Linked DNA regions of Neorhizobium galegae. The protein of the gene in region 1 interacts with the protein of each later gene in a pairwise test. Links are inferred from orthologs where the notes say so. Each region holds a gene or a part of one and is shown on either strand. Other genes may lie near its edges.

The links.
Region 2: the proteins of mobA (region 1) and glp interact in binary tests that used the Escherichia coli proteins (3 or more experiments, as listed by UniProt). The link is inferred for Neorhizobium galegae from one-to-one orthologs.

What each region holds. Positions count from the first base shown.
Region 1 is NZ_CP090095.1:2,030,865-2,040,014, reverse strand. Bases 3,161-6,159 are described here. They hold mobA (molybdenum cofactor guanylyltransferase MobA), read left to right. Parts: upstream 3,161-4,340; coding sequence 4,341-4,979; downstream 4,980-6,159. Other genes in these bases: LZK81_RS10215 (OmpA family protein), read right to left, coding at 5,541-6,159; mobB (molybdopterin-guanine dinucleotide biosynthesis protein B), read left to right, coding at 4,976-5,491; LZK81_RS10230 (multidrug effflux MFS transporter), read left to right, coding at 3,161-4,341. Also shown: LZK81_RS10240 (methyl-accepting chemotaxis protein), read right to left, coding at 1-1,866; LZK81_RS10235 (DMT family transporter), read left to right, coding at 2,143-3,048; more of LZK81_RS10230, read left to right, coding at 3,115-3,160; more of LZK81_RS10215, read right to left, coding at 6,160-7,940; LZK81_RS10210 (ABC transporter substrate-binding protein), read left to right, coding at 8,249-9,028; LZK81_RS10205 (ABC transporter permease), read left to right, coding at 9,149-9,150. UniProt on the Escherichia coli protein: Transfers a GMP moiety from GTP to Mo-molybdopterin (Mo-MPT) cofactor (Moco or molybdenum cofactor) to form Mo-molybdopterin guanine dinucleotide (Mo-MGD) cofactor.
Region 2 is NZ_CP090095.1:2,341,030-2,350,098, reverse strand. Bases 3,063-5,980 are described here. They hold glp (gephyrin-like molybdotransferase Glp), read left to right. Parts: upstream 3,063-3,873; coding sequence 3,874-5,088; downstream 5,089-5,980. Other genes in these bases: LZK81_RS11745 (cryptochrome/photolyase family protein), read left to right, coding at 5,152-5,980; moaC (cyclic pyranopterin monophosphate synthase MoaC), read left to right, coding at 3,391-3,870; trpC (indole-3-glycerol phosphate synthase TrpC), read left to right, coding at 3,063-3,391. In the rest of the region: LZK81_RS11770 (peptidylprolyl isomerase), read left to right, coding at 1-1,535; trpD (anthranilate phosphoribosyltransferase), read left to right, coding at 1,555-2,571; more of trpC, read left to right, coding at 2,576-3,062; more of LZK81_RS11745, read left to right, coding at 5,981-6,585; LZK81_RS11740 (VOC family protein), read right to left, coding at 6,610-7,014; LZK81_RS11735 (citrate synthase), read right to left, coding at 7,128-8,270; LZK81_RS11730 (citrate synthase/methylcitrate synthase), read left to right, coding at 8,350-9,069. UniProt on the Escherichia coli protein: Catalyzes the insertion of molybdate into adenylated molybdopterin with the concomitant release of AMP.

The DNA.
Region 1 (9,150 bases):
GCGCAATGCGCGCGAGCTCTGTTCGAGCGCTGCCGCCTGCTGTTCCGTGCGGCGGGCAAGATCGTCCGCCGAAGCGGCGAGATTGCCGGTGCCGCCGTCGATTTCTTCGGCGGTCGAGCGCACGTCGGCGAGCGTGGCACGGAGCGCCTCGACAGCCTGGTTGTAGGTACGCGCCATCTCGATGAAGTCTTCCGGCAGGTTTTCGTCCATGCTGCGCTCGAGGTCGCCCTCGGCAAGTTTGCCGAGCATGTCGTTGAGTGCGGTCAGCGCCTGGCGCTGCTCGCCGGCAATGCGGGCACGCTCGGAGGCGCGGCGCTCGGACTCGGCGGTCGAGAGCTCGCGGGCTGCCGCGGCATCCTGCTCGAGACGGACGTTTTCGACTGCGGCATCGCGAAAGACGGTGACCGAGCGAACCATGTCGCCGATTTCGTCGCCACGTTCGCGGCCTTCGATCTTGACCTCGAGATCGCCGTCAGCGAGCCGCTTCATCACTTCGGTGACGCGACGCAGCGGGCCGCGCAGCGTTTCCACCAGCATCAGGCCGCCGGCAATGGCAAGCAGCGTGCCGACCACCATGGCGATGAGCGAAAACTGGGCGGAACGTTCGCTGTCTTCCTTGCCGACCTCCTGGGCCTGGGCCACGAAATTCTTGAGGCCGGCCATGCCGCCCGTCAGAGTTTCGCCGGCGGCGGCGCGCGCCTTTTTCCAGTCGGCGGCGATGGACAGAAGCTTGGCGGTATCCTCCTCGATCGATTTCAGGCGGGGCTGAAGCGTCGTCGAGAACTCGCGCATTGCCGGATTTCTGGCAAGTTCGGAAACTTCCGCACTGGCAGCCTTCAGCTTTGCCATGACGTCGAGGACGACCTTGCGCGCCTCCTCCGTCTGGTTGGCGCGCAACCGCTCGACGTAGAGCTGCATGGCGTCGATCAGGCGCAGCGATTCGGCACTGCGGTCGAGGAGCGTGCGCAGGCTGGCAACCTCACCTTCGATGTTGGCGAAACGGCTGGCCGCATTGCCGGCCTTGCTGGTGACTTCCGCTTCCATCTTGGCCTGGAATTTCTCCATTCCGGCGACAGTGTCGCGCACCGCCCTCGCCTTTTCCGGAACGTCCTGATTGCCCTTGATGGTGGCGGCAAGAGCACCGATCGCGTCGTTGATCGGCTTCAGCTGCTTGATGCCGTTCGGGGTGAGGAAGGCCTGAACCTCCTGGAAGGTCTTGTCCAGAATGCCGAGATACATGTCGGCGGTGCCGATCGCGCCGTCGTCGGTACCGGTCTCCTTGACGGAATTGCGAAGCTCGCCGATCTGTTCGGCGATCGCCTTGTAGGCATAGGCTTCCAGAACCATGCCCTTGGCGAACTTTTCCTTGCCTTCGAACTGCTTGCGGACGTTGGCAACCTGATCGGAAACCCCTGTCGCAACGGTGCGGACATTGTCGATGCTGTCGTCGAGCGCTGCGGCGTTTTCGTCGCGCCTCTGCTTTATCTTCCAGAGCACGTCCGTATCGGCGCGCATCTTGGGCGCAAGCCCGGTCACCACGGCGATGCGCTCGCGGTCCCCGGCCGTCACGAGCAGCCCGCCGAGCACGCGGACGCCGCTCTCCTGCTTGTCGATGGCCGACTTCAGGGCCGCAAGCGACGCATTGTCGGGCTTGCCATTGAATTCCTGGAGAACCGCCTGGAGATTTTCGAAATCGCCGATGTTCTCGATCGTCGCCCGCGTCACCGTCATATGACCGTTCAGCATGCTGGCCGTATAATAACCCGCAAGGCCGACCCCGGCGATCAAAAGGACCAGCGGGATGACGAAAAGAAGGACCTTGGTGACGATCCTGCGGCTCTGAAGAAGACGATCGATGAAAGACATTTTCCCCCCAAGTTCAAACCAGATGCGGCTTTCGCGTCTGCGGCATCGCGAACGGCAACGGCACGATCCCAGCTTCATGCGGGAATGAATGGGTTCAGAATCGTCAAATTCGGTTGAACAAGGGTTAATTCGGGACCCTTACATTTCGTTTTATTACACTGTATCGGATATCGGAATTTCCCGCCGCTACCCAAAAGAGTACCGCCCGGGAGGCAATCGGGCTGGTGACGCGTAAGCCGTTGCTTTAAGAGACCCGGTACCGGAGGAATCTCGCAGATGGCATGGTCTGAAAATTCGCGGGGCGCGTTGTTCATGTCGCTCGCCATGGCGGCTTTCACCTGCAACGATGCGCTGGTCAAGTCGGTCACCTCGGAGCTCAGCATCCCCCAGATCGTGGCCGTGCGCGGCGTCATGGCGACGGTGCTGATCTACTGCGTGGCACGCTACATGGGCGTGACCCTGTCGGCCAAGGCGGTCATGCATCCGCTGGTGCTACTGCGCACCTTATTCGAGCTTGGCGCCACCCTGACCTTCCTCTCGGCACTTGCCCATATTGAATTTGCCGCCATGTCGTCGATCATGCAGGCGCTGCCGCTTGCCGTGACGTTGGGGGCGGCGCTTTTCCTGGGCGAGCCGGTCGGCTGGCGACGCTGGACGGCGATCGGCGTCGGTTTCCTCGGCGTGCTCATCATCATTCGCCCGGGCCCGGAAGGCTTCACGCCGGCAGCCCTGCTCGCCGTCATCGCCTGCTGCTGCACGGCATGCCGCGATCTCACCACCAAGCGCATCCAGGCAGACATCCCTTCGTTGACGCTGACGTTCTTCACGTCCCTCGCCAATACGGTTCTCGGGGCGATCCTGATCGTGCCGATGGGCGGCTGGCAGCCGGTCAGCGGCTATGCGCTGGGACATCTGGCAATTGCGTCCGTGCTGGTGTTCGCGGGCTACCAGGCGGTCATCCAGGGGATGCGAACGGGGGAAATCTCCTTCATCGCGCCCTTCCGCTATACCAGCCTGCTCTGGGCCCTGGTCATCGGCATTTTCGCCTTCGGCGAACGTCCGGACGCCTATATGCTCGTGGGCGCGGCAGTCGTTATCGGTTCCGGGCTTTATACCTTCTATCGCGAACGCAAGCGGCAGGGCATTGCCACCGACAAGGCAGTTGCCGCCCCGCCGGCCTGAGGAAGAGCCGGAGTGGAGGGGCCTAGGTGGAAGGGCCGAAAGGCAGGCGTGAAAGGACAAGACGACGTGCAGCAAAGCCGATTTCTGGATAGACGAACCCCGCCCCATATCCTGACGCTTGTCGTCTGCGCCGGACTTGCCGCCCTCTCGCTCAATGTCTTCCTGCCGTCGCTTTCCGCCATGGCGACCCATTTCGGCACCGACTATGCCGTCATGCAGCTCGCCGTCTCCGGTTATATCGCCGGCACCGCCTTGCTGCAGCTGGTGCTCGGTCCGCTTTCCGACCTGTTCGGCCGCCGCCGCGTGATGATCGGCAGCATCCTGATCATGCTGGTCGGCACGGTGATCTGCCTGATGGCCGCAAACGTCACCGTCTTCATGATCGGAAGGCTGCTGCAGACCGCGGTGGTCGCGGGTTTCGTCCTGCCGCGCGCGATTATCCGCGATACGGTGCCGATGGAGAGCGCCGCCTCGATGATCGCCTATGTGACCATGGGCATGTCGTTGGTGCCGATGATCAGCCCGACGATCGGCGGCGCGCTCAACGACATGTTCGGCTGGGAGGCGAATTTCGCGTTGATGCTCGGCCTCGGCCTGTTGACCCTGACGCTCGTCCTCACCGATCTCGGCGAAACGAACCACGCGCCGGCCGCCAGCTTCACCGCCCAATTCCGCAGCTGGCCGGACCTTTTCCGCTCGCGGCGTTTCTGGGGCTATACGTTTACGTCGACCTTCTCGTCGGGCGTGTTCTTCTCGTTCCTCGGCGGCGCGCCCTTCGTCGGCACGGCGATCTATCATCTGTCGCCCACCATGCTCGGCGTGCAGTTCTTCCTGATCGCGGCCGGCTACATGATCGGCAACTTCATTTCAGGCCGCTATACCCGCCAATTCGGCACGATGACCATGATGATCTCCGGCAGCCTGGTCAGCCTTGTCGGCGTTCTCATCACCGCCGGGTTCCTTGTCGCGGAAGCGCCCTGGCCGCTCGCCTTCTTCGGGCCCCTGGCGCTGACCGGCGTCGGCAACGGCCTCACCCTGCCGAGCTCGAATGCCGGCATCGTCAGCGTGCGGCCGCACCTCGCCGGCTCCGCTTCCGGCCTCGGCGGCGCGATCACCGTGGGCGGCGGCGCCGCGCTGTCGACACTTGCCGCGGCGTTGCTCAAGGAAGAGAGTGGCGCCATGCCGCTTCTCGTCGTCATGGGCGTCACGACCATCCTGGCGCTCGTCGCCACCGCCTATGTCCGGCAGATCGACCGCCGCGAAGGCGCGATCCCGACGAAGGACGAGGACTGATGACCACGCCCGCCGCTCCTCCCATCCGGCCTCCGGGCCTCGTCCTTGCCGGCGGCAAATCGAGCCGCATGGGCACCGACAAGGCCTTTCTCACCATCGGCGGCGATACGATCCTCGGCCATGTGGTGCGGCGGCTCCTGCCCCAGATCTCGGAAATCACCCTCAACGCGCCCATGGAGTTTCCCAATCCGCTCGGCTTGCGCCTGCTGCCGGACCTGGTTCCCGGCCAGATCGGCCCGCTTGCCGGCGTGCTCGCCGGCCTGCATGACATCCAGGCCCGCGGCGTTCAAGCAACCCATCTCCTCACCGTCCCCTCCGACAGCCCCTTTGTGCCCGCCGATCTCGTGCGCCGGCTCGAGGCTGAGGCGGACGATCCGAACGCGATCGTCATCGCCGCCTCCGACGGCCGCGATCATCCGGTCTTCGGGCTCTGGCCGATTTCCATCGCCGGCGATCTGCAAACCTGGCTCTCCGATCCGGACAACCGTCGGATCAAGGCGCTCCTGGATCATCACCATACGGTGACCGTCGAATTCCCGATGGTCGAGACGCAGCAAGGGCTGCTCGATCCCTTCTTCAACATCAACACGCCCGAGGATCTTCAAGAGGCGCGTCGTTACGCCGAGGAGCTTTCATGAGCCCTCCCCGCGTCTTCGGCATTTCCGGCTGGAAAAATTCCGGCAAGACGGGCCTGGCGGTGCGGCTGGTGGCGGAATTCACCCGCCGCGGCTACGCGATCTCGACGATCAAGCACGCGCACCACGATTTCGACATCGACAAGGTGGGGGCCGATTCCTTCCGCCACCGCGCCGCCGGCGCTCACGAGGTGGCGATCGTTTCCGGTACCCGCTTTGCGATCATGCACGAGTTGCGCGGTGCGCCGGAGCCGAGCTTCGAGGAAATCCTCTCCCGCCTTGCCCCCTGCGATCTGGTGTTGATCGAGGGCTACAAACGCGAACCTGTCCCGAAGATCGAGGCCCGCCGCCTCGACGCGAGCAACCGCGAACCGCTGGCGCCCAGCGATCCCCACATCGTCGCCATCGCCGCAGACCATCCGGTCCCGGATGCCACAATCCCGGTCTTCGACCTCGACGATACGAACGCGATTGCCGATTTCATCGCCGAGCTGACGGGGCTTCCCGACAAATAAAAAGCCGCCGGATCGATCCGGCGGCTTGGCTTGAGGTACCCGAAACCGTTTACTGGTTCGCCGCGACCGGTTTGACCAGCGGGGTGATGCGGCGCACGGTGACGCGGCGGTTTTCCTGCTGCGGACCGTCGGTGCGGACCTTGAGGTAACGTTCGCCGTAACCCTGCGTCGCCAGGTTTTCCGGCGGGATGCCGAATGCGTCGGTCAGCACCCGGGCAACGCTTTCGGCGCGTTCGTCGGAGAGGACGAGATTGCTGTCGTCGGCACCGACGGCATCCGTATGACCTTCGATCAGGAAGGTTTCGGAAGGATCCCGCTTCAGAACCTTGCTGATCGCGTCGGCGACCTTGCGCAGCGAACTCGCCTGGTTCATCGGGATTTCGGCACTGCCGGTGGCAAACGTGACCGTATCCAGGTCGATACGCGGCACCTTGTCCCGGATGCGGGCGGAGTAGCGCACTTCGTCCATCGAATAGACCCGCTCGACCCGCTCGACCGGCGGCTGTTCCAGGAACTCGTAATAATCCCGGTCCGGCTCGGTCGAGGTGTCGATGATGTAGTTGTCGAGCGGTACGCTCAGCCGCATCGGCGGCAGGTCGTCGCCCGGATCGCGCCAGACGTAGTCGCGGCCGCGGCGGTTATCCATCAGCTCCGGCGAATAATAGAGGACGTATTCCTCGCCGCCCCTGACGATACGCGAGCGCTGGACGATCTCGCCATAGCTGTTGCGGACGGTGACGATCCGCGTGCCGTCGTCGCGCACGATGACCTCACGTACCCGGCCGTCGCGGAGCTGCTCGTATTGCGGCGCCCGGTCGCGATCGTTGTAGAAACGACGACTGTCGTCATGACGAACGACGGATTGGTTGTCGATCGAGATGATCACACGGCCGCCATCCCGGTCGCGATCACGACCGTTGCGGTCCCGATTCCCGTCCCGGCCGGCAGTGTCGCGGAAGTCCCAGCCCTGGGGGCGGTCGAAATCCGGCCGACGGTCGAGGCGCTGGCCACGCTCTTCGGACAGCTGGCGAAACTCCTGCTGCTGCTCGCGGGTGGCGCGGGTGCCGCTCTGGGCCTCGGCATCGGATTTCGGCGGTGCAAGCTGCTGCTGCTGGTCGGCCTGCTGCGGAGCTTGACGGCGCGGACGCTCTCCATCCCGCGGCGGACGTGCAGAAGGCGCCTCCTTGGCGCTGTCGAGCACGGCGGCACCGTTCTGAACGGGCAGTACGACCTGCTCGCCGCTCTTGGCCGCGGCCGGATCCTTCGCAAGCTCCTTGGCGCGTTCGACCTGCTGAGGCGTGGTCGCCGTCTGGGGCGCGGTCGGCTGGGTGGCCGGTGCTCCAGTTGCCTGCTGGCCTTGCGGCTGGCCCGGCACCTGCTGGCCCGTAGGCGCCGCTGGCTGTCCTTCGGTGGTCTGACGGCGCGGCGTCTCTCCGGCAGGCGGCTGGCCCGGAGCGGCCTGGCCATTTACCGGCGGCTGCTGGTTGCGCCTGTCCTGCGCGGTTCCGGTGCCCGGAGCCTGTCCGGGGACCTGACCCGGCGCCTGGCCGGTTGCATTGCCGCGAGCCGGATTTTCAGGTGCTGCTCCCGGAGCCGTGGCGCGATCGGTAGCCGGTGGCTGTGTCGGCTTTGGTGTTTCGGCCTGCTTTTCAGCGGGAGCTGCCTTGGGCTGCTGGGCATTGCCGCTGGCCGGCTTTTCAGGTGTCGCTTCCGGCGTCGCGGCACGATTGGTGGCAGGTGGCTGCGGCTTGGGGGTTTCGGCCTGCTTCTCGGCCGGCGCAGCTTTCGGCTGCTGGGCGTCGCGGCGCACGGGAGCCTCGGGTGCTGCTTCCGGGGTAGCGGCGCGATTGGTTGCTGGCCGTTCCGGCTTCGGCGTTTCGGCCTGCTTTTCTGCGGGAGCTGCCTTCGGCTGCTGGGCCTCCTTTGCAGCCGGCTGCTCGGTCTGGGGTGTCGCCTGTTCGCGCTGGCGGCGCGGCTGGGCGTCGTTTCCGCCTTGCCCCTGACCGGTCTCCTGCTGCTGACGGCGCGGACGTTCCTGCGCGGGCGCCTCGGCTGCCGGACGCTCGGCCTGCGGCACCTGGCGAGGTGCAGCTTCGCGCGGAGCGGCCTCACGGGGGGCGGCTTCCGGCTCGGCCTTGCGCTGGCGCTGCGGCTGTTCCTGCTGCTGGGCCTGGGGCGGGGCCTGCGGCCGTTCGGCCGGGGCCTGCTGCTTCTCCTGCTGCTTCTCCTGCTGCGGCTTGCGGCGCGGACGCCCCTCGCCTTCCTGCCCTTCCGGAGGGACGATGATCTGCTGCTGGACTTCGACGACGCCCTGCATCCGGGCGGCCTCAACGGCGGGTCTCGTCTCCATAGCGGGTTTCAGGGGGACAGCACCGGCCGGCTGAAGCATCAGCGGCAGCGACACGAAAGGTGCTGCGACACTGGCGAACAGTCTGAATTTTTTCGACATGGACATTTCCTCTTCTAGGGTGTCATCCCTTTCATGCGCGTCCTTTATTGCCTTTTTCGGCAGACTTACGCGGCGGCTCAACTGAATTGCACCAAAATGGTTCCGTTGCAGCCTGTTGCGGATGGCCTGAACCTCGCATGAATGTGTTGTTCATCAGCTGATGGCTACCAGACGTGCACGTAAAATGCCGTTGCAATTTTTCCCGAGCAGGTATCTAAAAATCCACTCGGAGCCCGCCTGTATGCGTGCCCCGTCTCCCTGCGGCCGAAAAAGACCAACACCGCAGGTTGCCAACAGAGAGGATCAACATGAACATTTCCACCCGATTCCTTGCTGCCGCCTCGATCGCCGCCCTGTCGCTTTTCGCCGGTTCGGCGATGGCGCAGGAGAAACTCGTGATCGGCACCGAAGGCGCCTACCCGCCCTTCAACAACCTGGAAGCCAACGGTCAGCTCACCGGCTTCGACGTCGATATCGCCAAGGCGCTTTGCGACGAGATGAAGGTCACTTGCACCTTCGTCACCAATGACTGGGACGGCATCATTCCGGCGCTGCAGTCGAAGAAATTCGATGCGATCGTTGCTTCCATGTCGATCACCCCCGAGCGGAAGGAGCAGGTCGCCTTCTCGAAGAAGTATTACAACACGCCGCCGGCCATCGCCGTCCCGAAGGATTCGCCGATCAAGGAAGCGACCGCCGCCGGCCTCAAGGGCAAGACGATCGGCGCGCAGGGCTCCACCACCCATTCGAACTATGCCGAAAAGCATATGCCCGACTCGGAGCTGAAGCTGTATCCCACAGCTGACGAATACAAGCTCGACATCACCAATGGCCGCATCGATGCCGTCATTGACGATATCGTCGTGCTGTCGCAGTGGATCAAGTCGGATGCCGGCAAGTGCTGCAAGATCCTGTCGCCGCTGCCGATCGACGTCGAGATCAACGGCGAAGGTGCGGGCATTGCGGTCCGCAAGGGCGAAACGGCGCTCGCCGACAAGTTCTCGGCCGCGATCGTCGCGATCCGCGCCAACGGCAAGTACAAGGCCATCAACGACAAGTATTTCGATTTCGACGCCTACGGCCAGTAATCGACCGGAGAACCCGGTTACCGCGCGGCGGGAGGCTTGCCCTTCCGCCGTTTTTCTTTTTAATGGCGTCAACACAAGACAAAAGCGGCAGACAAAAAGGCCGCAGGGGAAAACGACCTTAT
Region 2 (9,069 bases), 310 kb from region 1 along the record:
TGATCGCCGAGGACCCTGCCTTCAAGGGCGTCAACGGCCAGTTCGACCGCAACCTCTTCACCTCCCGCCTGCGCAATGCCGGCATTCGGGAGGACGATTACATCAAGGAGCGCAGCAAGGTCGCGGTCCGCAGCCAGATCGTCGAGGCGGTTTCGGACGGCTTCCAGCCGCCGAAAGTGCTGGTCGATGCCTTGAAGAGCTATCGCGACGAGACCCGCACGATCGACTACGTCCTGCTGTCCAACGCCAATATCGATCCGGTGAAGGCGCCGGCAAACGATGTACTCGCCGCCTGGTTCGAGGGCGTGAAGACCCGTTACCGCGCACCGGAATACCGCACCTTCACCTATGTGAAGCTGCAGCCGGGCGATATCGCCGACGCATCTTCGATCACCGACGAAGCCGCGCGCGCCGAATATGACAAGCGCAAGGACAGCTTCAAGACGCACGAAACGCGCACGATCGAGCAGCTCCCCTTCCCCAACAAGGAAATGGCGCAGGCCGCCGCAACGCAGCTGAAGGACGGTACTGCCACGTTCGACCAGATCATCAAGGATCAGGGCAAGACGGCGACGGACGTTCTGCTCGGCGATTTCACCAGGGAGAATGTGCCCGATCCGGCCTTTGTCGATCCGGCCTTCAAGGTTGCTGCCAGCGGCGGAACGACGCCGGTCATCGACGGCACCTTCGGCCCGGTCATCCTGCGCGTCACCAATATCCGCCCGGAGACGACGCGTTCGTTCGACGAGGTCAAGGAAGACATCCGCAAGCGGCTTGCCGTCTCTTCCGCATCCCAGGAAGTCCTGAGCGTTCACGACCGTTTCGAGGACATGCGCAGCGGCGGCACCTCGCTCGAGGAGACTGCCAAGGCGCTCAATCTCAAGGCTGTCACCGTGACGTCCGATGCCTCCGGCCGCGACGAGAAGGAGCAGCGCATCACTGAACTGCCGGCTTCCACCGCGCTGCTCGGCGATGTTTTCCGTACCGAGCCGGGCGCCGACACCATTCCGGTCAACCTCGGCAATGATGGTTATGTCTGGTTCGAGGTGCGCAACATCGTGCCCGAGCGCGACCGGCCGCTCGCCGACGTACGCGAAAAGGCCGTTGCCGACTGGACCGCCGAACAGCAGCGCCAGTCGCTCACCGCCCGCGCGACCGAACTCAAGGGCCGCCTCGACAAGGGCGAGACGCTTGCAGCCATCGCCACCGAACTTGGCGTAGCGGTCGAAAACAAGCAGGGCCTGCGCCGTGGCGCCGAGGATGCGATCTTCGGCAACGAGGCGATTTCGGCGGCCTTTTCCGGCCCGGTCAATATGACAGCGACCGCGATCGGTTCCGACGGTGAAAGCCGCCTTCTGATGAAGGTAGCCGCCGTCGACCAGGCAACGACGGATGCGGTTTCCGGCGACCAGCAGCTGCAGCAGATGGCGAACGCTGCCGGCGACGACATGCTCGATCAGATGGTCAACAGTCTGAAGACCAGCTACGGCGTGTCCGTTAATCAGACCGTGGTCGACCAGGCCATGCTGCAGTAAACCAGAGGGACGGCCGACCATGCCTGAGCTGAAACCCCTGCTTGCCAAGGTTGCCAATGGCGAGAGCCTCAGTCACGAAGAGGCGCGAGGCGCTTTCGACATCCTGATGTCCGGCGAAGCGACGCCGTCGCAGATCGGCGGCTTCCTGATGGCGCTGCGCGTGCGCGGCGAGACGGTTGCCGAGATCACCGGCGCGGTCGAAACCATGCGATCGAAGATGCTGCCCGTCTCCGGCCCTGCCGATGCCATCGACATCGTCGGTACCGGCGGCGATGGCCTCGGCACCTATAACATCTCCACCCTCGCCTCGCTGATCGTCGCCGGCTGTGGCGTTCCGGTCGCCAAGCACGGCAACCGGGCGCAGAGCTCGAAATCCGGCACGGCCGATACGCTTGGCGTCCTGGGCGTCAACCTGGACATTGGGCCGGACCTGATCTCGCGCTGCATCAGCCAGGCCGGTATCGGCTTCATGTTCGCCTCGATGCATCACGCGGCGATGCGCCATGTGGGTCCGAGCCGCGTCGAGCTCGGCACGCGTACGATCTTCAATCTGCTCGGCCCGCTTTCAAACCCCGCCGGCGCCAAACGCCAGCTTCTCGGCGTCTTCGCGCCGAAATGGCTGGGGCCTATCGCCGAGGTCCTGCGCGATCTCGGTTCGGAGACGGTCTGGATCGTCCACGGCGACGGCATGGACGAGATCACCACCACGGGCGTTACCCAGGTGACGGCTCTGGAAGACGGCAAGATCCGCTCCTTCGAGCTGACGCCGATGGATTTCGGTGTCCAGCCCGCAACGCTCGACGAGCTCAAGGGCGGCGATGGTGTTCACAATGCCGCTGCCTTGCGGAGCGTGCTCGGCGGTGCCAAAAATGCCTATCGCGATATTTCGCTCTGCAATGCGGCTGCCGCGCTGGTCGTCGCCGGCAAGGCGGAGACAATCGCCGACGGCATGAGGCTTGCCACCCGTTCGCTGGATGGCGGCGAAGCGGCGGCAGCTCTCGACCGCCTGGTTGCCGTCTCGAACGAAAAGGATTGAGGCCATGACGGATATCCTCAAGAAGATCGAAGCCTACAAGCGCGAAGAGATCGCCGCTGCCAAGGCGAGCGTACCGCTTGCGGAGCTGAAGGCCCGCGCTGCGGACCAGCCCTCCCCGCGCGGCTTTCATCGCGCGCTGAAGGCGAGGCAGGATACCGGTGGCTTCGGCCTGATCGCCGAGATCAAGAAGGCAAGTCCGTCCAAGGGCCTCATCCGCCTGGATTTCGACCCGCCTTCGCTTGCAGCAGCCTACGAAGCCGGTGGCGCCACTTGCCTCTCCGTCCTTACCGATGCGCCAAGCTTCCAGGGCGCGCCGGAATTCCTGACCGCCGCCCGCAACGCCTGTTCGCTGCCGGCGCTGCGCAAGGATTTCATGTTCGAGACCTACCAGATCCACGAGGCGCGCGCCTGGGGCGCCGATTGCATCCTGCTGATCATGGCTTCGCTTTCCGACGACGAAGCGCGCGAGCTCTACGATGTTACGGCCGAACTCGGCATGGACGCGCTGATCGAGGTGCACGACGAGCAAGAAACCGAGCGGGCGCTGAAACTCCCCTCGCCGCTGATCGGCATCAATAACCGCAATCTGCGTACCTTCGAGCTCAACCTCGAAACGAGCGAGCGGCTGGCGCCGATGGTGCCGACCGACCGGCTGCTCGTCGGCGAAAGCGGCATCTTTACAAACGAGGACTGCCAGCGCCTGAAAAAGGTCGGCATCAACACCTTCCTCGTCGGAGAGAGCCTGATGCGCAAGGACGATGTGGCCGCCGCCACCCGCCTTCTTTTGACCGGCGAGGCTGCGGCCCAGGCGGCAGAATAATGACCGGCCTCACCCATATCGGCGCTTCCGGCGAGGCGCATATGGTCGATGTCGGCGACAAGGCCGAGACCACCCGCTCGGCGACCGCCGAAGGTTATGTCCGCATGTTGCCGGAAACGCTGGCGACGATCCGCGAGGGCAATGCCAAGAAGGGCGACGTGATCGGCACGGCGCGGCTGGCCGGCATCATGGCCGCCAAGAAGACTTCCGACCTCATTCCGCTCTGCCATCCGCTGATGCTCACCAAGGTGGTCGTGGACATTACCGAGGACGAGACCCTTCCGGGCCTGCGGGTGACCGCGACCGCAAAACTCACCGGCAAGACCGGCGTCGAGATGGAAGCGCTGACGGCCGCCTCGGTCGCCTGCCTGACGATCTACGACATGGCGAAGGCCGTCGACCGGGCCATGGAGATCGGCGGCATTCGCCTTCTCGAAAAGACCGGGGGCAAATCCGGAACCTACCGCGCGGAGGACTGAGAAATGGCGCTGCTGCCCGTTTCCGAAGCGAAGAACCGCCTGCTCGGCAAGGCCAATCCGATCGGCACGGTGGAGACGGTCGCTCTTGGCGAAGCGAACGGCCGAGTCCTTGCGACGGACCTCGTTGCCCGCCTCACCCAGCCTCCCTTCGACGCGTCTGCCATGGATGGCTATGCGCTCAAGGCTTCCGACGCACCGGCGATCGGGGCCGAACTGACCGTGATCGGTACCGCCGCCGCCGGCCACGCCTTCGAAGGCACGGTTGGCAAGGGCGAGACTGCGCGCATCTTCACCGGCGCCCCGGTACCGGACGGCGCCGACTCCATCCTCATCCAGGAAGATGCCGAAAAGCTCGAGGGCGACCGGATTCGCACCAAGTTCGAAGTGGTGAAGGGCCGGCATGTCCGCCCCCGCGGCCAGGATTTTGCCGAGGGCGAAGCGGTCCTGCCGTCTGGCGCGGTGCTCGACTTCTCGCACCTGACGGTCGCCGCCGCAATGAACCATGCGGCGCTTCCCGTCTACCGTCGTCCGCGCGTGGCAATCCTGGCAACCGGCGACGAGCTTGTTCCGCCCGGCGACACACCCGGAAGAGCGCAGATCATCGCCTCCAACACCTTCGGCGTTTCGGCCCTGGTGCGCGACAATGGCGGCGAGGTCCTCGATCTCGGCATCGTCCGCGACCGGCCTGAAGATATCGCCGCAGCCATCGACAAGGCCCGTGCGGCCGAGGCCGACGTGCTGGTGACCCTTGGTGGAGCCTCGGTCGGCGATCATGATCTGGTACAATCGACGCTGAAGGCATCCGGCATGGAACTGGATTTCTGGCGCATCGCCATGCGGCCGGGCAAGCCGCTGATGGTCGGCGCGCTCGGCGAAATGCAGGTTCTCGGCCTGCCGGGCAATCCGGTCGCAAGCCTTGTCACCAGCATGCTCTTCCTTGAACCCCTGATCCGCAAGCTCGCTCGCCTGCCGGAAAGGCGCCGCGAGGTGCAGGGTATCATGGCACACAGGCTTGCAGCCAACGACCAGCGCCAGGATTATCTGCGCGCCAGGTTGACGAGGGACCGCGACGGCAATCTGGTCGCCGAGGCGTTCGAGAAGCAGGACTCGTCGATGATGAAGATCTTCGCCCATTCCGACGGCCTCATCATCCGCCCGGCGCACGCGCCGGAACTGCCGGCCGGCGCCCCCTGCCCGATCCTGCTGATCCGCCCCTGACGGTGATCCGATCCTTTTCGAAATCCGTACCTTGGGGCAGCCATGCCCTGAACGGAGAAGACCGTGTCTCTTGAAAAGCCGGCCCCCGCCATCCTCTGGTTCCGCAAGGATCTGCGTCTCGACGACAACCCGGCACTGCACGCTGCGATCGAGGCCGGAGGCCCGGTCATCCCGGTCTATATCCGCGAGCCGGCACACCTGAACGTCGGGCCGCTCGGTGCCGCACAGGCCTGGTGGCTGCACCACTCGCTGGCAGCACTCAAGGAATCGCTGAGGTCTCTGGGCAGTGACCTCATCCTCATCTCCGGCAAGGCGGAGGACGTGCTCGCCGATCTCGCCCGCAAGGCCGATGCAAAAACCGTCTTCGTCAACCGCGCCTATGAGCGGACGCTGTTCGACCGGGGCATCGCCATTGAGCTGAAAAAGCACGACATCGCTATCCGCGCCTTCCACGGCCAGCTCCTGCACGAGCCGAAATCCATCCGCACCGGTACGGGAAACGCCTTCAAGGTGTTTACGCCATTCTGGAATGCGCTCCAGAAGGCGGGCGAGCCGCACGAGCCCATCGACACGCCAACGAAAATCCTCTCGCCCCAGCACCTGCCGCCGTCCGAAAACCTCGATCACTGGGCCTTGCTGCCGACGAAACCCGATTGGGCCGCGGAGTTTGGAAAGATGTGGGTACCGGGTGAAGCAGGAGCACAGGAGAAACTGCGCGATTTCGTCGATCGCGAGCTGCACGACTACAAGCGCGGCCGCGATCTGCCGTCGATCGATGCCACGTCCCTCCTCTCGCCACACCTGGCGCATGGCGAAGTCTCGCCAGCTCGCATCTGGCACGCCGTCCGGGGCCTGCCCTCCAAGGCGTCGGAGGATGTTGCCCATTTCCGCCGCGAGCTCGCCTGGCGGGACTTCTGCTACAATCTGCTGACCGAATTCCCCGAACTTCACGACAGGAACTGGGACGACAGGTTCGACCGCTTCAAATGGGGATACGACCCGGGGGAGTTTCACGCCTGGACGATGGGCATGACCGGCTATCCGATCGTCGATGCCGGCATGCGCCAGCTCTGGCGCACCGGTTTCATGCACAATCGCGTCCGCATGATCACCGCGTCCTTCCTGATTAAGGACCTGATGATCGACTGGCGCAAGGGCGAAAGATGGTTTCGCGACACGCTGGTCGATGCCGACCCGGCGAACAATTCGGCCAGCTGGCAATGGGTGGCGGGTTCCGGCGCCGATGCCTCGCCGTTTTTCCGGATCTTCAACCCCGTCCTGCAGGGCGAGAAATTCGACCCGGATGGCGATTACGTCCGGGAATATCTACCGGAATTGGCAAGACTGGATCGCAAATACGTCCACAAGCCTTTCGAAGCGCCAGAGCATGTCCTGGAAAAGGCGGGCATCGAGCTCGGAAAGACCTATCCGAAGCCGATCGTCGATCACGCTTTTGCCCGCGACCGGGCACTGGCTGCCTATCGCGACATCCGTTGATCGAGCCGAACGGCCAAGGCGAGACTATTCCTCTTCCGGTTCCTGTTCGGTCAACACCCATACATGGCCTGCAGGATCGAAGATCGAGGCCACCTGCCGGCCGTCCATGTCCGTCTGGATCCTGTCACGCATCATGCCGCCGAATTGGAACGCCGCCTCGACGACGCTTTCGACATCCGGCACCGTCAGCTGGAAGATCGTGCTGACGGCACCGTCGTTTTTCGGATGGTAAGGCCCCTGATAGGAAGGCGCGGCCTCCCGTTCCGGATCCGATCCGCAGACGACGATGCCGATCGGTCCGAGCTGCAGCTCGATCATCGTGAGGCGCAGCATTTCATAGGAATTCGTTTCCGTGGCGCCGAAGACGTTCTTGTAGAACTCGGCCGTGTCGCGCTCGCGCCCCTGTGCCACGAACAGGCTCAAACTCAAGCTGAAATTACTACCCAACATCGTCCATGTTCACCCGTGATTCCCCGTCAGGATAAAGGAGTTATTGTGATGGTGTCATGTCAGCCGTGGAGGCCTCCGGCCTTTAACGGACGCTATGCACCGGATTCGCTACCGGGGCCCGCATAACGCGCCCGTGGCCGGATCAGGTGTCCGCTCTCGACCTGCTCCATGGCATGCGCCAGCCAGCCGGCGGTGCGCGAAAGCGCAAAGATCACGAGCGGTGCGTCTTCCGGAAGCTGGAAGGTCGCGGCAAGCGATGCCAGTGCGAAATCGATGTTGATCGGCTCGCCGAGCAGTTCCTCCCCGGCCTCGGCAAGTGAGGCGTAGAGCGGCGGCGCCTCGAAACTCGCCATCAGCGCCCGTGCCCGCGGATCGCCATGCGGATAGAGCCGGTGGCCGAAGGGCCTGACGACGCCTTCCGAGGATAACATGCTGCGGATCGCCTCCCGCACGCCGACGGACGCCGCCTTTTCCGCGAGCACCGGTACGCTGGTCCAGGCGCCGCCATGCCGCGGACCCGTCAGCGTCGCAAGGCCCGAAAGCGTCGCAGCGGAGAGTGCGGCACCCGACGACGCCGTTACGCGCGCCGCGAAGGCGGAAACGTTGAGTTCATGTTCGGCCGCCAGCACCAGTGCCCTGCGGATCGGTTCGGCCGCATCGGGACGCTGCCAGCCGAGCGCCAGCCGCTCATGCAGGGGCAGCGGTTCCGGCCAAGGCGCAAGCGCCGTGGCAATTGTCGATAGCACGTCGGCTGCTTCGGCGCGCAGGATGAAGGGTTTCCGCCGCAGAGCCGGCAGGTCGATCATAACGCGGCAGGCAAGCCCGGCAAAGGCCGCAGCCATGCGGGGGGAGCCGCTATGCCCTGCCCTGCCCGCCGTAACCAGAACGTTTTCCGTATCCCAGAGAAGTGCGGCGACCTCTTCCAGCCTCGCATGTTCGCACAGCTCGACAGCATCGCGGCCGCGATAGAAAAGCCGCTCGTTGGAAATCGTCGAGATTGTCGTCGGCAGGACCGGATCGCCCCAGCGGATCGCGTCCGCTGCCACCGCCGCCGATTGTCGCCGCCCCGCATGCCGTTCCGAAAGGCGCTTGACGTCGTCGGCCTGATAGAGGCTGCGGCGCGGATCGGCTGGATCCGGCTTCGCGCGGATGCGGCCGCGGCTGACATTGGCATAAAGCGTCTGCGGTTTGGTCCCGAGGCGGGAGAGCGCTTCTTCGGCGGTGATCCAGAGCATGTTCATATTGATCGATTGCATCAAGATTGACGTCAATAAGACTAGGTCCGATCATCCTTCACGTAAAGGAGAAACACCCATGAAAAACAACGGACTTGAAGATGTCATCGCCGCCGAAACCCGGCTTTCGGACGTGGACGGAGAAGCGGGCCGCCTCGTCATTCGCGGCGTATCTCTCGACCTGCTCGTCGAGCGCGCGACCTATGAAGACGCTGCAGCGCTGCTCCTGGATGGTTTCCTGGAGCGTTCCGTCACGGCGGCCGATCTCAAGGCGCGCCTCGGTCAGGCCCGCGCCGAAGTTTTTGCGCATGTGCGCGGGGCAGATGCCGCGCTTCTGAACCTGCCGCCAGTCGATGCCATGCGCGCCCTGATCGCGCGGTTGCCGGACGGCGAAGATTTCGAAACGACGCTCCGACTGCTGGCCGCTCCCGCCGTCTTCCTGCCGGGCGTGCTGAGGCTCCAGAAGGGAGAAACGCCGGTGGCGCCCAGCCCGTCGCTTTCCCAGTCCGCCGATATCCTCGCCATGCTGAACGCCAGCCTGCCGACGCGTGAACAGATCGCAGCGCTGGACGCCTATCTGGTGACGATTGCGGATCACGGACTGAATGCCTCGACCTTCGCCTCGCGCGTCGTCGCCTCGACCGGGGCAGGCCTCACTTCATCGGTGCTGGCTGCCATCAGCGCGCTCAAGGGACCGTTGCATGGTGGTGCGCCGGGACCGGTGCTCGACATGCTGGATGCGATCGGCAGCGAGGACAATGCCAGGACCTGGCTCGGTCAGGCGGTCGATCGCCGCGAG